2 linked regions of the Sorangium aterium genome follow. The protein of the gene in region 2 interacts with the protein of the main gene of each other region in a pairwise test. Links are inferred from orthologs where the notes say so. Each region holds a gene or a part of one and is shown on either strand. Other genes may lie near its edges.

Region 1 (11,604 bases), on a different replicon or contig from region 2:
CGCTGCGGCCCGGACATGAAACAGCACGCGCCGCGCTCCCCTGACGCCCCGGCCCCCGGGGCCGACGCGAACGCGCCATCGCTGCCGTCGCCGCCTTCCAGCGCCACCACGCGGGTCCACAAGACGCGCGTCCCCGAGGCGTTCGGGGAGGCGCCCACGATCATGTACATGCCGGGCGACGAGCCCGATCGCGGGCCAGAACCTGCCCCGCCCGCCGCAGCCAAGCAGGCCCGGCCCACCGCGGCCGGCGGCGCCGCTGCGCCCGGAGACCGCGACCGAGGCGCTATCGACGAGGTCACCTTGCGCATGCCCTCCAGGGCCGGCGCCCAGGCCGGCGACGAGGCCACCCTGCGCATGCCCTCCAGGGCCGGCGCCCAGGCCGGCGACGAGGCCACCCTGCGCATGCCGCCCAGGGCCAGCACCCCGGGCGGGGAGCACGACGACCGCACGCTCAAGATGCCCGAGCGGCCAGCGCGCGGCACGGCGGCGGACGAGGACAACGCGCCGACCGTCAAGGCAGAGCCCAAGGCGTCCTACGTCGACCTGAACGCCGAGGACGAGGACAAGCCCGGGGACCTCAGGTCGTCCGCCCGCGCCTTCCTCAAGCGCCATCACAAGAAGCTCTGGTGGCTGCACACCGCGTATGCGCTCAGCCTCGGCGCCTTCGTGGTGACCTTCGCGCAGAAGGGGTTCCAGCACGCCCGCTTCCTCGCGGTCACGGTCAGCGTCGCCTGGCTGCTCGTGCTCCTCTTCTTCCGGCTCTTCGGCACCGGCGCCCGCCAGGACTTCGCGACGGCGTGGCGCGGCGCCCGGCTGCGCTTCCTCGTGATGACCTATGTCCTGAAGAACCTCTATCAGGGCATGCTCTTCTTCCTCCTCCCGTTCTACTGGAAGAGCGCCAGCCTGGACGCGCCGAACCGGTGGTTCGTCCTCCTCCTCGCCGCCTGCGCGGTGCTCTCGACGCTCGATCTCGTCTTCGACCGCGTGCTCATGCGCTGGAAGACCCTCGCCTCGGTGTTCTACGGGGTGACGCTGTTCGCGTGCCTGAATCTCGTCATCCCCGCGCTCCTCCCCGACACCCGCACGCTGTACACGCTGCTCTCCGCCGCCCTCGTGTCCGTGCTCGGCTTCTGCACGCTGCACCTGCCGTTCGGGGCGCTCTGGAGCCGGATGGGCGTCGTGTTCCTCGTCGTCGCGATGGCCGCCGGGGTCGGGCTCGCCTACGGGACGCGCGAGCTCATCCCCCCCGTCCCGATGCACCTGTCCTCCGCGGCCGTGGGCCCCTCGGTGCTCCAGGATGGGCGGCTCGCCATGTCCGTGAAGTCGCTTCATTTTTCCGTGATCCGCGAGCTCCGCGCGGTGACCGACGTGGTGGTGCCGGGCGGCGACGGCGATCGCCTCCTCCACGTCTGGCGGCGCGAGGGGCGCGAGGTCCTCCGCGCGCCGGAGGAGACGCTGCGCGTGCCCGGCCCGGAGGGCGCGGTGCGGCTGAAATCGCAGCTCGTGGGCGGGAGCCTGCCGCGCCGCCTGGCAGGACACTGGACGGTGGATGTCGAGACCGAGGACGGCCAGCTCGTCGGCCGCACCGCGTTCGAGGTGACGGAATGAGCTGGCCGCTCCGGGGTGAAGGTGGCGCGAGCGCCGCAGAGCGGGCGCGCTGGGTCGACGCCGGCAACATCGCGAACGGGTTCCTCGTGTTCGGCAACGTCGTCACGGGCTTCATCGCGATCGGCAACGTCGCGCGCGGCTTCATCGCGATCGGCAACGTCGCCGTCGGCGTCGTCGCGATCGGCAATGTCGCCTTCGGCGTCGTCGGCGGCTTCGGCGCCACGATCGCCGTGGGCGCGTTCGCCGGCGCGGGCGTGATCGCCCTGCCGGTGCTCGACGGGATGGCGGGCGTGGCCAGCCTGCTCGATCTGAATCCGTTCCTGTCGGCGCTCCCGATCGCCCTCTGGCTCTTCGCCGCGCGCGTCTTCCCGGGGCAGCGCGCGCCCCGGCTGGGGCCGGATCCCGAGCTCGCGCCGCTCTCGTCGGTGCTGGGCGGCGAGCGCTCCGAGGGCTGGGTCCGCGGGCGGGTCGAGCGCGCGGGGGACGGCGCGCTCCGCCTCACGCAGCGCGGCCGGTCCGTCGAGCTGCCCGCGACCCCGGAGGCGCTGCGCGCGGGCGCGGCGCTGCTCCCCGAGGGGCGCGGCGCGCGGCTCTTCGCCCTCGTGCGGGCGGAGGAGCACGTCCGCGGCGGCGAGGGTGGCTACCGCGCGGCGCAGGAGCGCGAGCGGGTCCTCACCGTCGCCGATCTGCTGGCGCCGCCGGCGTGGGTGCCGCCGTGGATCAACGGCGCCGAGGTGCAGTGGTGGCTCGCGCGCGCGTGGAACGTCGGGGCGGTCGTGGCGCTCGTCCTGAGGGCGGCGCAGCTCATCGCGGGCGCGATGGGATGAGCGCCCGCGACTCCCCTACTCCGTCCCTCCGTTGCTCCGCTCCTCCGCCGCCTTCCGCTCGCTCTCGGGCACCATGGCGGCGTCGCCTCCCTCGATCTCCGGAGGCAGCGGCAGCCGGACGCGGAACGTCGTGCCCTGGCCAGGCTCGCTGTCGACCAGGATCTCCCCGCCGTGCGCCCACACGATCAACCTGCAGACGTAGAGCCCGACGCCGAGCCCGCTGTGCGCCTCCGGTGTCCACCGGAACGGCTCGAAGAGCCTGTCCCGCTGCTCCGGCGTGATGCCGATGCCGCGATCGTGCACGGAGATCACCGCGAAGCCCCCCTGCCGGACGACCGACAGCGTGATCGGCTGTCCAGCGCCGTGCCGCGACGCGTTCGACAGCAGGTTCGTGATGACCTGCTCGATGCGCGCATCGTCCCAGTAGCCAAACACGGATCGGTCGAGCTGGAGCTCCAGGGAACACCCGTCGGCCTCGATCTGCTCTGCCACCTGCCGGGCGGTCCTGCGCGCGATCTCGTTGAGCTCCGTCCTCTGCAGGTTCAGCGCCGGCGGGCCGGTCGCGAAGCTCGCGACGACGAACATGTTGTTGATGACCTGCGTGATCCGGGCAAGCTCTCGCGACGACACCTTCAAGAAGCGGCTGATGTCCTTCGAGCCCAGCGTCACCATGAGGGGCTGCGATCGCGATCGCAGCATGTGCTCGTACAGGAGCCGCAGGCTCGTCAACGGCGTGCGCAGCTCGTGCGAGGCGAACCGCAGGAACTCCTCTCGGACGCGGATGGCCTCTTTCAGGTCCGTCTCGGCGCACTCCAGGCGACGGACACGATCCTCGAGCTCCGCGCGCAGCGCCTGCTCGCGCCGCACGCCGGTGGCCAGGTCCTTGGCGCGCCGCTGCAGCAGGATCGTCAGGACGAGCGTGGCGAACACCATCACGCCCCAGGCGGTGAGGACCACACGGCGCGTCACGACATACACGCCATAAGCGCTGGATTTGTCGATCTCGGTCGCCAGGCCCAGGTCGAGCTCGTGATCCCACAGCCACGAGCCGACGACCTCGACGCCGCGGTAATCGCGGTATCCCTCGACGTCGACCCCGGCGATCCCCGCGACGGCGCTCGTCGCCATGCGCGTGAGCGGCTGCTCCATGCGAGGCAAGGGGCGCGCGGAGCCGTCCGGCACCTCGCCCCCGGGATCGCGTATCTCCACGTTGAGGCTCGTGCGCTCGCCGGCCGCGAGGAGGCCCATGTCGCGGAGGTTCTGGGCGAACCTGAGCTCCGTGACGACACGGCCGTGCCTGTCGAACGCGTAGGTCTCCCCTGCCGCGCCGACCTGTCCGCGATGGGCGATCTGCGTCAGCTCCTTCCCTGGATCGATGCGGAAGGCGAGCGCCGCGATGATCTCCCCTTCCCCGGCGATGGAGCGCACCGGCGCCGCGATGACGAGGACGGGGGTGACCCTTCCGATGACCGTAGACCGCATGGCGAAGGGAGTACCCATGACCGTCGAGCCGCGCAGGGCCGCGGCGATGGTGTCCGGATCGTGGGCGCTCAGCGTCTTGGTGGCGAGGAGCTCATCGCGATCCGAGGCGATGTGGGTGCCATCCAGCGCGATGACGTCGAAGCCGAGGAACTGCTCCCGCTCGACGACGTTCTCCAGCTCCAGCCGCAGCTCCTGGAGGTACGGGCTATCGCGGAGCGGGCCATCGCTGCGGCGCAGCTCGACCTGGGCGGCGATCGCGCGCCGTACCCTCGGCTCGTTCGCCCAGAACCCCGCGGCGCCCTTCGCCTGCCGCGCCCACGTCAGGAGCCCTTCGCGGGTCGTCGAGAGCACCGCCTGCAGCGTCGCCGCGATGTTCCTGCGATGGACGTCCTGGATCTCGTGGAGGCTCAGGAGCAAGACGACGCCGATCGGCAGCAGCGCCGCCAGGGGCATCCAGTCGAGCCATTCCTTGCTTCGCCGTTCGTTTCCCATGCATGACGCAGGCGAGACGCAGGGAACGGCTCCTCACAAACCACGCCACACACCACGTGTGAGCGCGCTTCACGCTCGCCCGCTCGGCCCGGGCCCGCCTCGATCCCCCGGCGCCGAGGCGCGCCGGCGCATCGTGTCGATCCATCAATGCGCAGGCGGGCCCGAGGGCGCGGGGCTCCCCTCCACCATCGAAGGGCTCCCGCTGTACACCACCGCGTCGAGCAGCCGCTCCTCCCGCACCATCGCGAGCGCCGGCGCGTCCCGGCGCACCGAGATGCTGCCGCCGGGATCCGCGAACCCGCACGCCTCCGCCCCCCGCTGCGAGCCGATCTCCCAGAGCGCCTCGGCCGGCGTCGCCCCGCCTTCGCCCCGCAGCGTCACACGCCGGCCCGTCCGCAGCCGCTCGCCCAGCTCGACGCCGCGCATGTCCTCGAATGGATCGGTGATCACGTGGCTGTCGATCCCGACGCACAGCCGGGCGCCCGCCGCGCGCAGCGCGCCGACGTCGGGCAATCCGTCGCCGAGGTCGCGCTCGGTCGTCGGGCACAGGCACGCGAACGCCCGCGCCGCGCCGAGCAGCGCCGGCTCGTGCGGCGCGAGGTGCGTCGCGTGCACCGCAACGAAGCGCTCGCCGAGGACCCCGCGCTCGGCGAGGAGCTCCACCGGCCGCCGGCCCGTCTCGGCGAGGCACGCCTCGATCTCGGCCGGCTGCTCGGCCACGTGCATGTGCACCATGAGCCCGCGCTCCGCGGCGTAGCGCGCGATCTCGCCGAGCCACGCCGGGGGCACGGCGCGCACGCTGTGGGGCGCCACGCCGACGCGCACGTCCTCGCGGCCCGCGTAGCGCGCCCGGAGCGCCTCGACGTCCGCGAGCGCCGCATCGAGCGAGGCGTCCGAGAAGCGCCGCTGCGCCCCCTCGGGCGCCCTGCCCGCGCCCGCGCGCGCGTAAACGACCCGGAGGAGCGCGATCCGGAGGCCCTCCTCGCGCGCGGCCTCGATCACCGCGTCCGCGAGGACCGTGCGATCCGCGTAGGGCGCGCCGCCCGGCTGGTGGTGCACGTAATGAAACTCGCCCACCGTGCGCACGCCCGCGGCGCGGAGCTCGCGATAGGCCACCTTCGAGATCGCATGAATGGACTCCGGCGTGAGCGACTCGGCGAGCGCGTACATGGCGCTCCGCCACGACCAGAAGTCGTCCGCCCCCGACGGCCCCGGCCGCTGCGCCTCACCGCGCATCCCGCGCTGGAAAGCGTGGGAGTGGGCGCTCGCGAGCGCCGGCAGCTCGATGGCTCGCTCGGTCAGCCTCATGCCGCACGTCGCTCCCGTCGGTCCCGTCCATTCCGTCTATCACGCCGGGATGGCCGGGGAAAGGCGCGGTCGGCAGCGCGGCTGGCGCTTTGCCGCGAGCCAGCGCGGCGTTCGGTGCCGGAGCGGGGAGCAGGCGGCCCGAGGCGGGCCGCGTCCGCCTCCGATCACCCGTCGTTCGGCGTCGTGAAGAGCTGGAAGCAGCCAACGCCGAGCTTGCCACAAGCCCCGTCGAGCAGCGTGTCGCCCCTGTCGGTTTGCTCGTAGAAAGCCATGGTGAGCGCGCTGCACGCGGGGAGCACACCGCGCGTGTACGCTCGCATCTCGGCGGCGCAGGCGTCGATCTCCGCGATGGTGGCCGTGCACTGCCTCGGCTGGCCGCAGGGCTCTGCTTCGACCTCCACGAGGGCCTGCTCTATCAGCTGCTCTGCCTGGCTCGGGTCGGCCATGCACCCCTCGACCAGCTCGGAGCACTTCGCCTGCAGCTCGGCGTCGTTGGTCCCGGGGTCGTCCCCGTACGCCGCGCCGAGCACGCCCTGCATGAGGCACACGTACTCGACGGTCACCTCCTCGGCGCTGCAGCGGCGATACCCCTTGCACGCCTGATCGACCTCCGCTGGCGAGAGCTCGCTGACGAGCGCCGACGTGTCGAGTCCGGAGCAGGACGCAGCCCCGGAGCCCCCGCCCTCCGTCGAACCCGTCGAGCCCGTCGAGCCGCTCGGCGTCGCCCCGTCGTCGTCTCCCCCGCAGCCCAGCCCCGAGAGGCCGCAAGCCACGCACGCGCCCACCATCCCAGCCCAGAACGTCGTTCGCATTCCTCTGCACTCCCGATGAAAGGTCAAGAATCGAGCCCTGCCGCGGCAGAACCACGTTTCCTTACGCCGAGCGGCTTCGATTCCTCCCTGACGAGGCCGTCACGATGCTGCTCGCCGCGCCGCCGCAACCCCAGAACGTGGTCGTTTACGTGGTCGTGGTCGTGGTCGTGGTCGTGGTCGTGGTCGTGGTCGTCAACGATAGGCCGTGAACGACCACGACCACGACCACGTAAACGACCACGACCACGTAAACGACCACGACCACGTAAACGACCACGACCACGATCCGGCCCCGGTCGTCCGGCTCTTCCCCGGGCCTTCGTGGCCCGAGCGCGCTTCACCGCTTCGGCTCGACCTCGAGCTCGGGCAAGCCCGCGAGCTTCACCTCGACATCCGCGGCGGGCGGCGCCTCACGCGCCTCCTCGCGGCGGGGCGCCATGACCATCAGGGCGCGCGGGAGGCACTCCACCACGAGCGGAGTCGTCCCGGACTCCTCGCCGTCGATGAGCACGTTCTGGGGCGGCTCGGTGGTGATGCTGACCCGCCGGGCGGCGAGGAAACCGACGTTGTCGCGCTCGGCCGGCTCGCCGTCGATCGCGGTCCTCAGGAGGTGCAGCCCGGTCGCGACCGCCTCGACCAGCGTCGTGGCCGACACGATGGTGAGGTCGAGCCGCCCGTCGTCGGGGGACAGGACGGGCGGCCCCTGCGCCAGCACGGTGCGCGGAGGCGCCATGTTCGCGACGGTCACCGCGACCGCACGGCAGTGGATCCGCTGGTCCTCCGTCTCGATCTCGACCGCGAACGGCTCGAGGCTCATCAGCTTCTTGAGCCCGGTGCGGATGTACGCGAGCACACCCCAGCGCTGCTTCTCGTCCTGCGGGGTCTCGCCGACCGTGTCGGCGTGCAGCCCGACCGCCGAGAGCAGGATCATGGTCTTCCCATTGGCGCGGGCGGCGTCGATGCGCGTCGGCTCGCCGTGGACGAGCACCTCGATCGCGCCCTCCAGGTCGTCGGGGATCCCCAGGGAGTGCGCGATCGAGTTCGCTGTTCCGAGCGGCAGGATGCCCAGGCACGCATCGGTCCCGAGGAGCGCGGACGCCACGCTGGAGATCGTCCCGTCGCCGCCCGCCGCGATCACCAGGGAAGCGCCTTCGCGGCGCGCTGCATCGGCGCAGGCGGCGGCAGAGCGATCCGCGCTCGTCTCGTAGACGCTCAGCGTGAGCTCGCGCTGGAGCCGGGCAGGCAGCGACTCGACCACATCACCCGCATGGCCCGCAGCAGGGTTGACGATCAGCGCCGCTCTCCGCTCGGTCATGGCGGCATCGTAGAACGCCGAACCGGTTGAAACCCCAAGAAAAATCGGCAGGGTGGCCGCGAGCAGCGCCAGCGCGAGCGGCCGCGCCGCGGCCGTACGGCTGTGCCTGCGTGCGCCACGCGCGCGACAGCGACGCCCCGCCGCGCAGCCCCGAGGCGCCGCTCATCGCACGGTGGCACGGCAGTTGTACCGCGATGTTGTTCATGAGACTTCAGCGAATCGGTCGACCGGCTTGTCTTGCGCTCGCGCTCCTCGGCGCGGGGACGCTCGCCGCCTGCGGAGAGGACTCGTCAGAGGCGACGGGTGGCAGCGGCGCCACGAGCAGCGGGGGCGCCACCGGCGGCGAAGGAGGCGCGGGCGGCGACGGCGGGGGGAATGGCGGGAGCGCCGGAGGCGGCGCTTCATGGCCCGTCGACACCTACCCGATCGACATCACTCCATCGGAGGACTGGAAGAACCAGATCACCTTCCCCTTCGAGCCCTTCGTCGCCTGGCCCGCGACCTTCGAGACGCCGGGCTGGGTGAAGTTCACCGTGCTGATGCACGATCCCACCAAGGTCTATTACCAGGACAGCAACAAGTTCCCGTTCCACGGCGAGTTCGCCACGACGCGGCTCGACCCGTTCTTCGACATGTCGCAGTCCGAGTTCGACCAGGTCTCGCTGCACGAGGAGGGGCAGAAGGCCATCCTCGGCGCCGTGCTCTTCCCGCCGACCCCGGAGAGCGTGCCGGAGTACGGCATCCAGCTGGTCCGCCAGGACGCCTACGATCCCGAGGTGGCGCGCGTCGTCCTGGAGCTCGTGAAGGACAGCGTCATCGCGCCCCAGGGGGCGAAGCCCTTCTATTTCCCGACGTACGAGCAATCGGCGTCGGCCGCGGAGAACAGCGCGTTCTTCGAGGCGAGCGGGTTCCCGGTGAGCTCGGTCGAGCGGTGGCTGGACGGCGACGCGTGTTATGCGACGGGCTGGGCCGTGGGCCGGCTCCGCTATGTCCCGCCGGACGCGATCGACGCCGCCTATGCGAGCGGCGAGCTCCGGGCCGAGGACATCCTGCTCACCGACTCCATCCCTGCGGAGGTGCCTTATGTGGCGGGCATCGTCTCGCTGTCGCCCGCGACGCCGAACGCGCACACCGCCCTCCTCGCGACCTCGTTCGGCATCCCGTTCGTCTACCTCGGCGATCCGGCCGCCGCGGAGGCGGCGAAGGCGCTCGACGGCGAGGAGGTCGCGCTGCGGGCCTCGCTGCAGTACGGGTCCATCTGCCGCGCCGCGCTCTTCGAGGCCGGAGGGATCGCGCCGGCGGACAGGGAGCAGCTCCTCGCGCTGAAGCGGCCCGGCAAGCTCGAGATCCAGCCCAAGGAGCCCCTCGGCGCCTACGCTGGGTCCACCGAGGATCTCGGCCCCGCGGAGTTCGTCCATTTCGGGGGCAAGGCCGCGAACTATGGCCTGCTGCGGGACGCCATCCCGGAGAGCTCCGATGTCGCGGTCGCGCTGTCGTTCGATCTCTGGGACGATTTCCTCGATCAGGTCATGCCCGGCGGCCGCACGCTGCGCGCCGAGATCGCGGAGCGCCTCGCAGGCCACAGCTACCCGCCCGACATGCCGGCGCTCAAGGCCGATCTCGCGGCCATCCGCGCGCGGATCACCGGGGAGACCGCCTTCTCGGCGGGGCAGCGGCAGGCGATCGAGGCGGCGCTCGAGGGCTTCACGCCCACGAAGAAGATCCGGTTCCGGAGCTCGACCAACGTGGAGGACAGCGCCGTCTTCACGGGCGCGGGCCTCTACGACAGCTACAGCGGCTGCCTGGCCGACGATCGGGACGCGGACCAGGAGGGGCCGAGCCTGTGCGACCCCGGCGAGGCCGGCGAGCGCGGCGTGTTCCGCGCGATCCGCAAGGTGTACGCGAGCTTCTACAACGACAACGCCTTCCTCGCCCGGCTCCTCCATGGCGTGGACGAGGCGGAGGTCGGCATGGGCGTCCTCGTCCATCACTCCTATCCTGACGAGGACGAGATGGCGAACGGCGTCGCGACGCTCACGCGGCGCGAGCTGGTCAATGATCAGATCCAGATCGTGACGCAGCTCGGGGCGACGTCCGTCACCAACCCGGAAGGCGGAGCGCAGCCGGAGGTCGTGACCGCGAGCCTCTTCGACGATGCGACGTCCGTTTACCTCCTGTCCGGCTCGACGCTCGTCCCGCTCGGCGGCCACGTGATGCGATGGGAGGACGATTACCAGGCGCTCGCCGCCCTGCTCGGCCGCGTCGAGGCGCGGTTCAGCGAGCTGAACCCCGGCAGGAAGTCGCTCCTGCTCGATTACGAGTTCAAGAAGATGAAGCCTGGGAACCTCGTCGTGAAGCAGGTGCGCGAGGTCGCGCTCCCGGACACGACGCCGAGCCTCACGCCGTTCCTGCTCGACGAGCCCCGGGAGGTCTGCACCTTCCAGGGCGAGTTCGGCGACGTGTTCGCGAACCACCGGCTCAAGGTGCGCGCGAGGCTCTCGGCGAAGAGCGGGTTCCTCACGCCGGCGGCGCTCGCCGGCACGCTCTTCGAGGACGCGCGGCTCGACTACCTCTCCGGTGGATCGGTGGCGACGCTCTCGGGGAGCCCCGCTGCGTGGCCGGCCGCGTCCCACGCGTACGATAGCGAGACGACCACGGACTCCTTCGTGGACGGCGCCGGGGCCTCGGAGATCACCTATTCGCTCGCCGCCTCCCCGGTGCCCGAGCTCCTGCCGCCGTCGCTGGGCCCGCTGGTCGCGCTGCGCGACGTCGGGATGATGCTGAGCGCCGCCTACGCCACGCCCGTGCCGGCGCTCGACTGGGACGGCACGCCGCTCGACGTGTCCTCGGAGGTGGTACAGCTCGACGCCTGCCCCGCGGACGGCCCCGCGATGGCGGGCGCGCTGCTCCAGGAGCGCTCGCTCTCATGGACGTCCGGCGTCGCGGTGGAGACCTTGTTCTACTGGCCGCCGGGCCCCACGGGCCCCACGGCGGGGTACACGGCGCCGCTCCACAAGTGGGTGGGGACGCGCATCGAGGGGCTGACGAGCGCTCCGATCGTGCTCAAGGGCTACCACGCGCAGACGTACCACCCGCAGCACCACAACTTCTCGGAAGATTTCATCTTCGAGCCCCGCCTCGAGCCCGGCCTGGATCCCGCGATCCTCGCCGAGCTGGAGCAGAAGGGCATCCGGCTGATCTACGTCCGGACGTCGGACGGCGGCGGGGAGAGCGCGAAGCTGTGGACCCTCGATCCAGCGGGCGTGTTCCACCAGGTCGACTGATCGGCGCCCGGGCGGCCTGCGGAGCCCGGTGAGCCCCGCCGCCGCCTGAGGCTCCGCCGGGCGCGTCACTCGTCCTCGAAGCGCACAACCGGGCTCGGCTGCCGCTCCAGGCGACCGCGCGGCGTGGACCGGGGCCGGCGCGCGCGCGGAGTTGACGCGCGGAGGCCGCGGGTGGACCAGCGGCGCCTGCTGTTCCTGCTGACGAGGAGAAGATCATGAGCCTTTACGACAGCTCGTTCCCCCAGATGACTCGCATGCTCGGCCAGGTGCTGGTCTGGCTCGACAAGGCGGAGGCCTACGCACAGCAGAAGAAGTTCGATCCGGAGGTGCTCCTCGCCGCGCGCCTCGCGCCCGATCAGTGGCCCTTCAGGCGTCAGATCCAGACCCTCATCGCCTGGCCCGTGAGGCTGGGCGCGCTCCTCACCGGCGCGGAGCCGCCGCAGTTCGAGACGCGCGACGAGACGATCGCCGAGCTG
Region 2 (11,746 bases):
GACCAGCATGAAGCCGCCGCCGCCGATGTTGCCCGCGCTCGGGTGGGTCACCGCCAGCGCGAACGCCACGGCGACCGCGGCGTCGACCGCGTTGCCGCCGCGCCGAAGCACGTCTGCGCCCGCGCGCGTCGCGTGCTCCTCGACCGAGGTCACGAGCCCGGCGTCGCCGCGCACGGCCCGCGGGCCGCCCGAGGCGAGCGCGATCGGCGGCTCCGGCGGCGTCGGCTCCGGCGCCGCGGCGTCGGCCGTGGGCGCCGCCGCTGCGCTCGCGGCCTGCGGCGCGGCGCTCGCGCTGGCGACGGCCGGCGCGGCGTCGGCCGCAAGCGTCGCGGGCGCCGCCGGGTGCGGCGCGGGCGGCGTGCGGGCCTCGCAGCCTGCGAGCAGCGCGAGGGCGAGCGCCCAGCGCGGCTTCGAACGACGGAGCAGGGTCATCAGGGTGGGCGCGAATCTACTACGGTGCCGGAGAGCGCTGGGCCAGGCCGCGCGAGGCGACCCGGCCCGGGGGATTCGTTCAGGACGCGAGGATGCGCAGACGGCGCGCGCCGGATCCACCGCCGGCGCGCGCCTCAGGAACGCCGGACCTCGCTCAGGACCGCTTGCGGCGGCGCGCGGCGGCCACGCCCACGCCGGCGACGAGCGCCGCGAGCCCGGTGCCCGCGAACGGCGCGGAGGAGGACCCCGGCGCGGCGGCGCAGGAGACGCTGGCCTCGGCCTCGGCGTGGGCATCCACGTTGATCTCGAGCGTGCTCAGGTAATCCAGGCAGTCCTGCAGGCTCCCGACGACGTCGACATACTGGCCGTTGCAGAACAGGGCGCCTTCCGGCTCCGAGCACTTCGCCTCACACCCGCCCTGGAGATCGACCGTGCAGTCCGCATTGCAGTCGATGTCGCAGTCGAAGTTCGCCTCGGCCTTGCACTCGCCCTCGCAGCTCGCGTCGCATTTTGCCTGGCAATCCGCGCTCGGCGGCGTCACCTCGCAGCTCGCGCCGCACTCGCCGTCGCAGCTCGCCTTGCAGGCCCCCTCGCACTCCGCTTGCGAGCCGCTGGAGTTGGCGCTCGCCGAACACTTGCCGCTGCAATCCGCCTTGCAGCTCGCCGAGCAGCTCGCCCTGCAGTCGAATTTCCCGGGATCTACTTCGCACTTGGCAGAGCAATCCGCGGAGCAGTCGACGTTGCAGTCGGCGGTCGCGCTGGCGTTGCACTGGCCCTCGCATTTCCCGGCGCACGCCGCCGTGAGGTTGACCGGCGTGCAGCTCACCTCGCAGCCGCCCGAGGTGCGGAACTCGCAGTTTGCGCTCGCCGCTAGCTGGATATTTCCACATGCCTCCGGGCCGGGCGCCGCCGATGCCGACGAGGCGATGGCCAGAGGGATCGCAAAAGTAAAGGCACTCACAAAAAGCTGAGCAATGGTCCGTCGCATGCCAATTCTCCTGGGTTCAGAGCGCGGGTTCCGCGTGTGGTCTCCGCAGGTGTTGCAATCGGACGACCAGCGCCACCCTTTGAAGCATTTCCCAAGAAAAAAGTCTCGCTGCTCGTGACCGCTCGGCCACAGCGTATCTCCGAGTTCACGGTCCCATGATGCGCCCTGCCACACCAAGGGCATGTCCGAGCAGGTGAGGATACCTGCGACGTGGTGATCAGCGGCTCACAGTGTCGGCGATTTGCCCTGTTCCGTAGCGCGCCACCACGCCCTTGCGGGCTCTACCGGGTGTCGGCTGGCTAAGGAAGTCCCCGCCGACCGCCCAGAAGGCCCCTTCACCGTCGGCCCAGACAGCGTGGAGATCGGCGTAGGGCTCCTCGGTGAACTCATCGATCCAGGCCCCGTCGACGAGGCGCTGCTTGAGCCCTCCATAACCGACGATCGCGACCTCCCCCGGGCGGCCGCACGCGACGCCGTTCACGTCGTTCGTGAGCTCTACCTCGAGCCTGCGCCACGACGCGCCGTCCGACCGGAGCACGTCTCTCCCGCCGACCGCGTACACCTCTTCACGGCTGCAGCCGGCGGCCGTGAACAGAGTGCCCTGCGCGATCGGCGGGTCGGATTGCACTTCCCAGGTCGAGCCCGAGCGGTGCCAGATGACGCCGAACTCGCCCACGGCGTAGAGATCCTCGGACGATTCGCCCCATACCTTGTAGAGCGCCCGGCCGGTCGCCGCCGGCAGCGGCTCTCGCGACCATGCGCTGCCGTCCCAGCGGAGGACGAGGTCCTTCTCCGCGCCCGCGCCGCTTCCGGGCGTGCCGCCGACGGCCCAGGCATCGTCGGGTGAAAACGCGATCACGCCCCACAGCGTCGCCTCCGTCCCCGTCTCGTGCTCGGTGAACGTCGCTCCGTCCCACCGCGCGGCGCGGCCGCGCTCGCCGACCATCCAGACGTCCTGCGGACCGGAGCCGGCCACCCACCAGAAGGTCGCATCCCCGCCCGCCGGGAGCTCGCGCCACCTCGCCCCGTCGTAGTGCAGCGCGAGCGCCCTGAGGCCCGTGTTGCCGAGCGGCCCCCCGACGGCGAACACGTCGTCGGGCGCCGTCCCCCAGATCGAAAGGACCGCCCTGTCGAGGTCGTCTTCGTCGAGCAGCACGCGCCACGCCGGCGGCTCCTGCTCAGGAGGCCTCGCAGGATCGCCGGGGCAGCCGGCGAGGGCGACCGCGCCGAGCGCCGCCAGAGCCATCGAGTGAGAGCAGATGCGCATGGGATAGAAGACCAGCCTGGAGAGGTCCTGCCGGCGCGCCGCCGAGGTCGGCCCACGCGGGTCTACCTGGCGCGTCGCCATGAGCGGCTCAGTTGCAGAACACGTCGTCCTGCTTCGGATAGTAATAGACGAAGATGTTGCAGTGCTCGTTCTTCTCGACGATCGGCCCGAACGTGTAGCAGCAATCGAGCGACTCTTCGGCTGTCCCGTTCTTGGCAACGTCGTAATCGTCGAGGCCCTTGCACCCCACGGACGGGTCCGGCTGCTGCCACTCGAAGGTGCATCCGTACCAGACGCCGCCGTTCGTCGGGAGCTCCCTGTCGAGCTCCGGCGCGATCAGCATCGGCGGGTCGTCCCACGCGCTCGATGTGTAGAAGCGATCCGAGGCCGGAGGCGTGCCGATGGTCTTGCCGTCCCATGCATACATGTCGAACCGCGTGCCTCGGCTGTGGAAATGGCCGTTGGCGCCGATGATCCTCACGGGAGAGGGGCTGTTGATCTGGCACGAGCCCTCGAACGTGGGCGTCGGGTTCGACTGACAGACACGGATGGACTGCTTGGTCGCGAAGACGGTGCCCATCTCGGCCTTGACCTCGGCGTCGGGCAGCGCCCAGAAGTTCACCCGGACGCGGCCGACCGCCTCGGGGGTCTTCTGCGACGTCGCATTCACGTAATGCGTCTGCAGCATCAGCCACTCGTCGGGCGCGAGGACGTTCGCGACGCCCTCGGGGAACTCCCAGTCGACCTGGCCGTTCTGCTGGGAGTTCGCGATGAGCGGCCAGTCGGCCCAGTTGGGGCTCTTGAAGCACTCCCCCACCCCGTTCTGGTTCTTCTGGATGCGCCCGCCCTCCGGCCCCAGCCCCTTCACGGTCTTCACGCGGAAGATGTTCATGTGGTGCGAGCCGTCGCGCTGCGCGATCTGCACGCGGTGCAGGTTCACGGGCTTCGCCGGGTCCAGCCCGTTCGACGCGGCGAGCTCGCTGACCTTGAAGAAGTAGCAGTCCTGCTGCTCGACCCCCGCCGGCACCTCGGTCTCCTCGGTCTGCATCTGGAAGCCCTGGCCGACCGGCGGCACATCCAGCAGCGACTCGTCGACCGGCACGGGCGTCACGCCCCCGCCCCCGTCAACGCAGGCCACGGCCCCCAGGACGACGGGAAGCAAACCAAGCGTCAGGCATCGAACCGCCATGAGTCCCTCCAGGCAATCGCGTCGCGATGAGGAGAAGAGATATACACGGCTGCGCAATTGCAGGGCGATCGCGTCACGGGGCGGGCAGGGTTCCGTCGGGCGCCGGGGTGTCGTGGCCGAGCGCTGGCCGGTGCTGCTAGGATGTGGGAGAGGTTCAACCATGGCGGCGCCCAACAAATGCGGTCCACACACCGAGCTCGCCTCGAACGAGGCGACGCGCATCACCCGGTGCGGGTGTGGCACCGTGCACGTGACACTCATCGGCCCTGGCGTGACGTTTCGCATGCCAGCGGACGCGTTCCGGGGCGTCGCCTCCGGGCTCAAGGCAGCGGCCGAGCGGCTTGACGACGACCCGCGTTTCGGCACGACCTCCATCAATTAGCTTGCGCGCCCGCTGCGGAGCGGCCTACCAGTGGCTTCGCCGCTGAGATCTCTCTCCTCGGATGGCCGCTGGTCGAAAGAGGGCGCCTCTCGTGTACGACGACGACGCGGAGCACTGGGTCGGCAAGACGTTCGCCGGGACGTGGTGGATCGAGCGGGTGCTCGGCACCGGCGGCATGGGGAGCGTGCTGCTCGGGCGGGCGGCGGACGGCTCTCAGGTCGCGCTCAAGGTGCTGCATCCGGAGCTCAACGCGATCACCGAGGTGCGGAAGCGCTTCCTGCGTGAAGGGTTCATCGGCAACACGCTCGGCGGGGCGGACGCGGTGCCCGGCGTTGTGCGCGTGCTCGGCTCCGGCGAGACGCAGGAGGGCCTCGCCTACCTCACGATGGAGGTGCTCCAGGGCGAGACGCTCTTCGATCGGATGGCGCGCACCGGGACGATGCCGGCCGGCGAGGTCCTCGCGCTCGCGGACCAGGTGCTCGAGACGCTGGCGATCGCGCACGCGCGCGGCGTCGTGCACCGCGATCTCAAGCCCGAGAACATCCACCTCGGCAACGACGGGCGCGTGCGCATGCTCGACTTCGGCATCGCGCGCGTCGTCGACGGGCTCACCGGCCTGCCGGAGAAGACCGCGACCAAGACGGGCATGATCATGGGCACGGCGACGTACATGGCGCCGGAGCAAGCGACTGGGCTCATCCACGACATCGACGGGCGCACCGACCTCTTCGGGCTCGGGGCGACGATGTTCCGGCTGCTCTCGGGCCGACAGGTGCACGGCGAGGTGACGGAGGCCATGGAGGTCATCGCCGCCGCGACCGAGGCCGCGCCGCCGCTCGCCTCGGTCGCGCCCGGGATCTCACCCGCCGTCGCTGCCGTGGTCGATCGCTCGCTGGCGTTCATCAAGTTCCATCGCTACCCGAACGCCGAGACCATGCGCGCAGACGTCCGCGCTGTACGCGCAGGCGCGCTGCCTCCGTATGCGCAGGCCGTCATCGAGGGGCGGATCCGCGCCGGCCAGCCCATATCTCAGCCGGCGCCTCCGCTGCATGCCGGCGGTTCACCGAGCGCGCGCCCGCAGCCCACCGTGGTGGAGCCGGCCGCGGCCCCTCGCCATTCGCATTCGATGAGCCGACCGGAGCGAACGCTCGACGACAACCCGTCGGCGCCCTCCCGCTCTGGCGCGTCGCTCTCGCAGCTCTCGACGGGCAAGCTGCTCCTGCTCGTCGGCGGCGCCTCGCTCGTCACGGGCGTCATCGTGGCGGTGATCGTCGTCCTGCTGGTGATGAGATGAGCCGCTGACGGGCCGCGAGCGCGCCGCCAGGGGCGCGCTCGTCGAGGTGAGGGGATCGTCGGTGGAAGGTGCAGGCGGGGCCGCTGGGCCCCGCCGCGGTCACGCGCGCTCGTCGAGCGGCGTGTAGTCGACGGCGTTCTCGCCGGTGTAGATCTGCCGCGGACGGCCGATCTTGCCGGTCGGGTCGTCGTTCATCTCCTTCCAGTGGGCGATCCAGCCGGGGAGGCGCCCGAGCGCGAACATGACGGTGAACATGTTCGTGGGGAAGCCGAGCGCGCGGTAGATGATGCCGCTGTAGAAGTCGACGTTCGGGTAGAGCTTCCGCTCGACGAAGTACGGGTCCTTCAGCGCGGTCTCCTCGAGGCGCTGCGCGATGTCGAGCAGCGGATCCTTGATGCCGAGCTTCGCCAGGATCTTGTCGGCGGCCGCCTTGATGAGGACGGCGCGCGGATCGTAGTTCTTGTACACGCGGTGGCCGAAGCCCATCAGGCGGAAGTTCGAGGTCTTGTCCTTCGCGAGCTTGACGAACTTCGAGACGTCGCCGCCGTCCGAGCGGATCGCCTCGAGCATCGTCACGACCTCCTGGTTCGCGCCGCCGTGGAGCGGGCCCCAGAGCGCACAGATGCCAGCGGCGACCGAGGCGAAGAGGTTCGCCTTCGAGCTCCCGACGAGGCGCACCGTCGACGTCGAGCAGTTCTGCTCGTGATCGGCGTGCAGGATCAGGAGCAGGTTCAGCACCTTCACGATGTCCTCGTCGATCTCGTACGGCTCCGCCGGGACCGAGAACATCATGTTGAGGAAGTTCGCGCAGTACGAGAGCGAGTTGTGCGGGTAGACGAACGGCTGGCCGATCGACTTCTTGTACGAGAACGCGGCGATCGTGCGCACCTTGGAGAGCAGCCTCGCGATGGTGATGTCGAGGTGCTCGGTGTTCTTCACGTCGATCGCTTCCGGGTAGTAGCTCGACAGGGAGAGCACCATCGCGGAGAGGATCGCCATCGGGTGCGCCGTCGACGGGTAGCCGTCGAAGAAGCGCTTCATGTCCTCGTGGATCAGCGAGTGCCGGGTGAGCAGCGTGGAGAACCGGGACAGCTCGCTCTTGCTCGGCAGCTTGCCGTAGATCAGGAGGTACGAGGTCTCCACGAAGGTCGACTTCTCGCCGAGCTGCTCGATCGGGATGCCGCGGTAGCGGAGGATGCCCTTCTCCCCATCGAGGAACGTGATGGAGCTCGTGGTCGAGGCCGTGTTGACGAAGGCCGGGTCGATGCAAACGTACCCGGTCTTCGAACGAAGGGACGCGACGTCGATCGCCTTCTCCCCCTCGGTGCCCGTGATCACAGGCAACTCGATCGTCTGCTCCCCACCGTTCTTCTTCAGCGTTAACTTCGCGGTCTCCTGCACGCCTCCTCCTTCCGCCGCAGCGCGGCGTAAGCTATCACGGGCCGAGGGAAGAATGCTTCCCCGAGAAAATGAGGTGATGCATTTGAGCGAGCCGGTCGTGCGGGGGGAGCTGGCCCACCACCCAGAGGCGCCTCGGTTTGCGGCCGAGGTGCGCCGAGTCCACGGGCGTTACGCCGACGAGGTCGTCGCTCGCTACCGGCTCTGCCCGTTCATGCGCGACGCCGCAACCGGATTCGGTCGCTTTTACGTCCTGCTCGATCGCGAGCCCGTCCTGGAGACGGCGCTGGCGGCCATGGAGGAGGCCGACTCCGCGGTGGTGCACCTGGTTCTCCCGTGCATCCATACTCCGTCGCCCCAGTTCGAGCGCTTCGCATCGCGCCTGGGTGAACAGCTGCGGCGGCGCTTCAGCCCCGCGCCGGTACTGGCCGCGTTCCACCCCGAGATGGCGGGGGACGAGACGAACTCGCACCGGCTCGTAGGTCTCCTCCGACACGCGCCAGACCCGTTTGTACAAACGATTCCAGAGGGGCTGAACCATACTGGGACCGTCCTCGCGGGGGCAGGCGTCGAGCCTGCGGTCGACCCCGCCGAGGACAATTACCGACGCCTTGAAGGGGCAGGGATCGCCGCAGTCAAGATCAGGCTCGCGGAGATCATGGCAGATCGGGACTCGAGTTATGCGCCCTTCCTCGCGCAGCTCGGGCTGACCCGCCCCGGCCCGCGCTTCAGCCCCCTCCCAACACGGTAGCGCACGGGCGAAAGGCGCAGACGAAACACCTGCGAAACGCGCGCGAAACGCGTGTTGCGCGTGTCGATGAGCCTTGGGTCAATCCGCAGGCGAGCGGCGCGGCGCCGGACCCGATCCGTCGGACCCGGCCTTGGCCTCGCGCTCCGCCATGAGCGGCATCAGGTACGGAAAGCCGGCCGCCATCGTGTCGAGGTGGGGATCGATCTGGGCGGCCAGCCAGAAGAGGAGCACGCAGGCGCGCTCGACATAGAACCAGTCCTCCGGGTACTCGAACGACCGCATCAGCTCCTGGAGCTCACCGCGCTCCAGCTCGGGGTCCGCGAGCCGCTCCAGCTGCTCGGGGCGGGCGCGCATCAGCGCCGCCGGCGTGCGATCCCGGATCTTGAGCAGCTTCGCGAAGTAGGTCTTCACGGTCCTCTCGAGGAGCGCGTCGTTGCCCCCGGGCGCGACGAAGCCCATCCTCCGGAAGCCGCGCACGACCGCCGCGTCGTCCTGCGCGAAGATGCCCTTCAGGATGTCGAGGAGCCCGTCGATGAGCTCGTCCTGGGCCTCGCAGCTCGCGCCGAAGTCGAGGACGACGAGGCGAAAGCCGCCGCCGTCCTCCGCGCTCCGTGGGGCGACAAGGAAGTTCCCCGGGTGCGGATCGGCGTGGAAGAAGCGATCCGCGAAGAGCATCTTGTAGAAGGCCTGCACGAGCCTGAGCGCCACGTCCGAGGGCTCGACGCCCGCGCTCCGGAGCGCGTCGAGGCGGGTGATCTTGATGCCTTCCATGAAGGTCATCGTGAGCACGTCGCGCGTCGTGAGCTCGTGGACGACCTCCGGGAACGCGACGCCCGCGTCCCCCTCGAAGTTCTGCGCCATCCGCTCCATGCACGCGGCCTCGTGCAGGTAGTCGGTCTCTCGGCGGAGCAGATCGACCAGCGACTCGTGCACCCGCTCGATGTGCCCCACCGGGACGAACCGCTTGTAGACGAGGATCGCGAGGCGCAGGACGCGCAGGTCGACGGCGATGATCCCGCGGATGCCAGGGTAGAGGAACTTGACCGCGACCTTGCGGCCGTCGCGGAGGCGCGCGACGTGGACCTGCCCCAGCGACGCGGCCGCGAGCGGCGCGCGCTCGATCGACGCGAACAGCTCGCCCGCCGAGCGGCCGAAGCTCGCGCGCAGCGCGGCCTCGAGATCGCTGAACGGGTGCGGCGGCACCTGGTCCTGGAGCTGCTCGAGCTCCTTGCCGTAAGCGCGAGGCAAGAAGCCGCCCATGATGGACAGCACCTGGCCGAGCTTGATGAAGACGCCCCGCAGCTGGAGCATGACGCGCAGCAGGCGCCGGGCGTTGTTCTGATCGACGCGGGCGCGGCGCGCGACGAGCCAGCCAGGCGGCTCACCCGCAGGCGAGCCGCGCCCGAGGCGCCTCGCGAACACCCGCGCGAGCCCCAGCTGGATGAGGTAGCTCGTCAGGATGACCGAGAACGCGAGCAGCGCGCGGAAGAGTCGGACGGCGAGCGTCATGTGCGGCAAAGCAGCCGCACCATGCTACCGCAGGGGCAGCGCGGGGCCAGCCGTGCTCGCCCTCGCCCTCAGCGATGGGTGAACCCCGGCGAGGGGGCCGCCGCGGGCCTCCGCCGCGCAGCGGAGCCCTCCCGCGAGCCGGAGAGGCTCAGGAGAGCGAGTCCTTGATCGCCTTGATGGGGCGGGCGCGGACCGACTTGCTGGCCGGCTTGGCCGCGAACGTCATCGGCTGCTTCGTGAAGGGGTTGATCCCCTCGCGCGCCTTGGTCGCGGGCTTCTTGACGACGCGGAACTTCGCGAAGCCGGGCATCGTGAAGATGCCGTTCTTCTTGAGCTCCTTGTACGCGATGTCGGTCAGCGACTCGAGGATCGCCTTGACCTGCTTGCGCGAGATCTCGTTCTCGTTGGCCTCGACCACCGCGTTGATCAGCGCGCTCTTGCTGAGCGACGTGCTCTTCTTCCCATCCGCCTTCTTGGCCGCCATGTTCATTCCTCCTGAGGTTTGTGCCCTCTTGCGGGCCAAAGGAACCACAACGGCCGCCGCAGATCCAGTGTCGAATCGTCGATCGGAGCTACAAAAGAAGGGGTTTCATGCCCCGGGGGGCGCGTCGCTCCGCCGGAGGGAGGGCCGGGGGGCCCTGGCACGGGCCGTCAAATCCGCGGGAAAACAGCCCAAATCGCCGCTCCTCCAGGCCTCACGCGCCCGCCGCGAGAGAGGTCGGACGCCGGGCGCTCGACGTAGGAGATCACCCGAACCCCTTCCGTTGAAGGCGATCCTGGTCGCCCGGGCGCCCTCTCCGGGTCGAGCCTCCTCGGCCGACGGCTCTGCTCGGCTCACCCACGCCTCGCCCACGCCCGAGATCGCGCGCGTTTGCGCGCGTTTGCGCGCGTGGGGCGAGCCGAGGCCCCGCTCGTTCACGGCCCGCGACCCCGCGGCGCGCCTCGCGCCTCGCGCCGGCGCGCGCACGCGGGGGACGGCCGCGCGATCACCGAGCTCTAGCGGCGGCTCGCCGCCGAGCCCGCGCCCCACTTCCTCTTGGCGGAGAGGCCCAGGATCGTCAGCGACTGGGGCGCCTGCGTGAACTCGATGACGTCGCCGAACCCGACGCTCACCGAGTGGATCGGCCCGTCGAAGAAGAGCTTCGCGTCGTGCGTCTTGCTGCGCACGACGAGCGAGGCGCCCGGCTGGATCAGGGCGTGACGGAGGCGGTACTCCTCGCCGTGGGGGGTGTAGGGCTCGCGGACGACGAGCTGGAGCCGCTTCGACGTGAGCGGCAGGACGCGCCCGCCCGCGGAGCGCTGCGCGGCCGTGGATCCGGCCGCGGGACCGATCCAGAAGCCGCTCGACTTCTGCTCCTCCTCGGCCCGGCCGAGCCGGAGCACGTAACGCGACGTGGCCGCGGGGGAGACGTGGCAGAAGAGCGCGTCGTTCAGGACGCGGCCGGTGGCGAGCTTGTCGTTCACCGTGACCTGCATGCGGGTGAGCACGGTGCTGCGGAGCGAGCCGCTCAGCGCCCCCGCGATCGCGTCCGCCGCGTCGCGGCTCGTCGCGCCGCAGAAGAAGCCGACGGAGTGGCCCGGCGCGCTGTTGATGCCGAGGATCGGCACGTCGCCGACGTTGTGGGACGCGCTGAGGAGCGTCCCGTCGCCGCCGACCGTGATCACGAGATCGAGCTCGCCGGCGTCGAAGGACTGCGCCGCGCTGGCGACGACGTCGATCTGGGCCCCGATGTCGTCGAGCGCCGCCTTGACCTCGCGCACGGTCTGCTCGTGCGCATCGTGCGACGCCTTGAGGCGCGCGACCGCGGAGTCGCCGGCCTCGATGAGCCGCGTGATGCGCGGGTCCTTCCGCTCCTCGCGGTAGATCTTCCAGGCGGAGCGCTTCACGACGAGCGCGACGCGGGGTGGACGCCGCGGCGCGGGCGTGGGGGATCGTTCCGCCATCAGAGCTCCGCGAGGCGCCGGAGCGCCACCTCCGTCTTCGCGTCCTCGATCACGCCGCGGCGGGTGAGCTCGATCGCCTGGTCGAGCGGGACCGCCGCGATGGCCGCGAACCGCTCGAGGGGGGAGCCGTCCTCGAGCGGCGTCCCCTGGCGGGCCGGGTCGACCTCGACGTGAAAGAAGAAGTGCCGCTCGCCCACCATGCCCGGCGCCGGGAATGTCGACGGGCCGAGCGGCTGGAGCGCCGACGGGGGCACGTCGAAGCCGACCTCCTCGAGCAGCTCGCGCGCGGCCGAGCGCTGCAGGCCCTCCGGGCTCCGCTCGTCGAGCTCGACGAGCCCGGCGGGCAGCTCCCAGATCGCGCCGAGCGTCGGCGCCTCCGGGATGGGCCACGCCTCGGGCGGGCGGGTCGCGGCCGGGGGCCGGAACGCCGAGCGGAGGAAGACGTAACGGCGCCCGTCCGCGCCGCGGTAGTGCGGGGCGATCACCACCGCGTCGAGGCGGGTGCGATCGACGCTGTCGTAGGTGAACGGGTCGCTCAGAGAGCCGTCCGGGAACTCGACGTGGAACACCTGGCGTCGCACGTTGAGGAAAC

The links.
Region 1: the proteins of POL72_RS38540 (region 2) and POL72_RS32100 interact in binary tests that used the Escherichia coli proteins (3 or more experiments, as listed by UniProt). The link is inferred for Sorangium aterium from one-to-one orthologs.

What each region holds. Positions count from the first base shown.
Region 1 is NZ_JAQNDK010000004.1:193,918-205,521, reverse strand. Bases 5,856-8,657 are described here. They hold POL72_RS32100 (YegS/Rv2252/BmrU family lipid kinase), read right to left. Parts: upstream 7,845-8,657; coding sequence 6,867-7,844; downstream 5,856-6,866. Other genes in these bases: POL72_RS32095 (PEP/pyruvate-binding domain-containing protein), read left to right, coding at 8,048-8,657; POL72_RS32105 (hypothetical protein), read right to left, coding at 6,675-6,812; POL72_RS32110 (hypothetical protein), read right to left, coding at 5,882-6,529. Outside these bases: POL72_RS32130 (DUF5924 family protein), read left to right, coding at 16-1,608; POL72_RS32125 (hypothetical protein), read left to right, coding at 1,605-2,435; POL72_RS32120 (sensor histidine kinase), read right to left, coding at 2,451-4,370; POL72_RS32115 (formimidoylglutamate deiminase), read right to left, coding at 4,554-5,717; more of POL72_RS32095, read left to right, coding at 8,658-11,128; POL72_RS32090 (DUF1993 domain-containing protein), read left to right, coding at 11,344-11,604. UniProt on the Escherichia coli protein: In vitro phosphorylates phosphatidylglycerol but not diacylglycerol; the in vivo substrate is unknown.
Region 2 is NZ_JAQNDK010000005.1:43,473-55,218, forward strand. Bases 4,803-7,746 are described here. They hold POL72_RS38540 (citrate synthase), read right to left. Parts: upstream 6,954-7,746; coding sequence 5,652-6,953; downstream 4,803-5,651. Other genes in these bases: POL72_RS38535 (serine/threonine-protein kinase), read left to right, coding at 4,803-5,552; POL72_RS38545 (hypothetical protein), read left to right, coding at 7,030-7,701. Outside these bases: ggt (gamma-glutamyltransferase), read right to left, coding at 1-432; POL72_RS38515 (hypothetical protein), read right to left, coding at 587-1,258; POL72_RS38520 (sialidase family protein), read right to left, coding at 1,638-2,768; POL72_RS38525 (hypothetical protein), read right to left, coding at 2,776-3,876; POL72_RS38530 (hypothetical protein), read left to right, coding at 4,037-4,258; more of POL72_RS38535, read left to right, coding at 4,350-4,802; POL72_RS38550 (ABC1 kinase family protein), read right to left, coding at 7,780-9,210; POL72_RS38555 (HU family DNA-binding protein), read right to left, coding at 9,359-9,694; POL72_RS38560 (NAD(+)/NADH kinase), read right to left, coding at 10,207-11,154; POL72_RS38565 (NUDIX hydrolase), read right to left, coding at 11,154-11,746.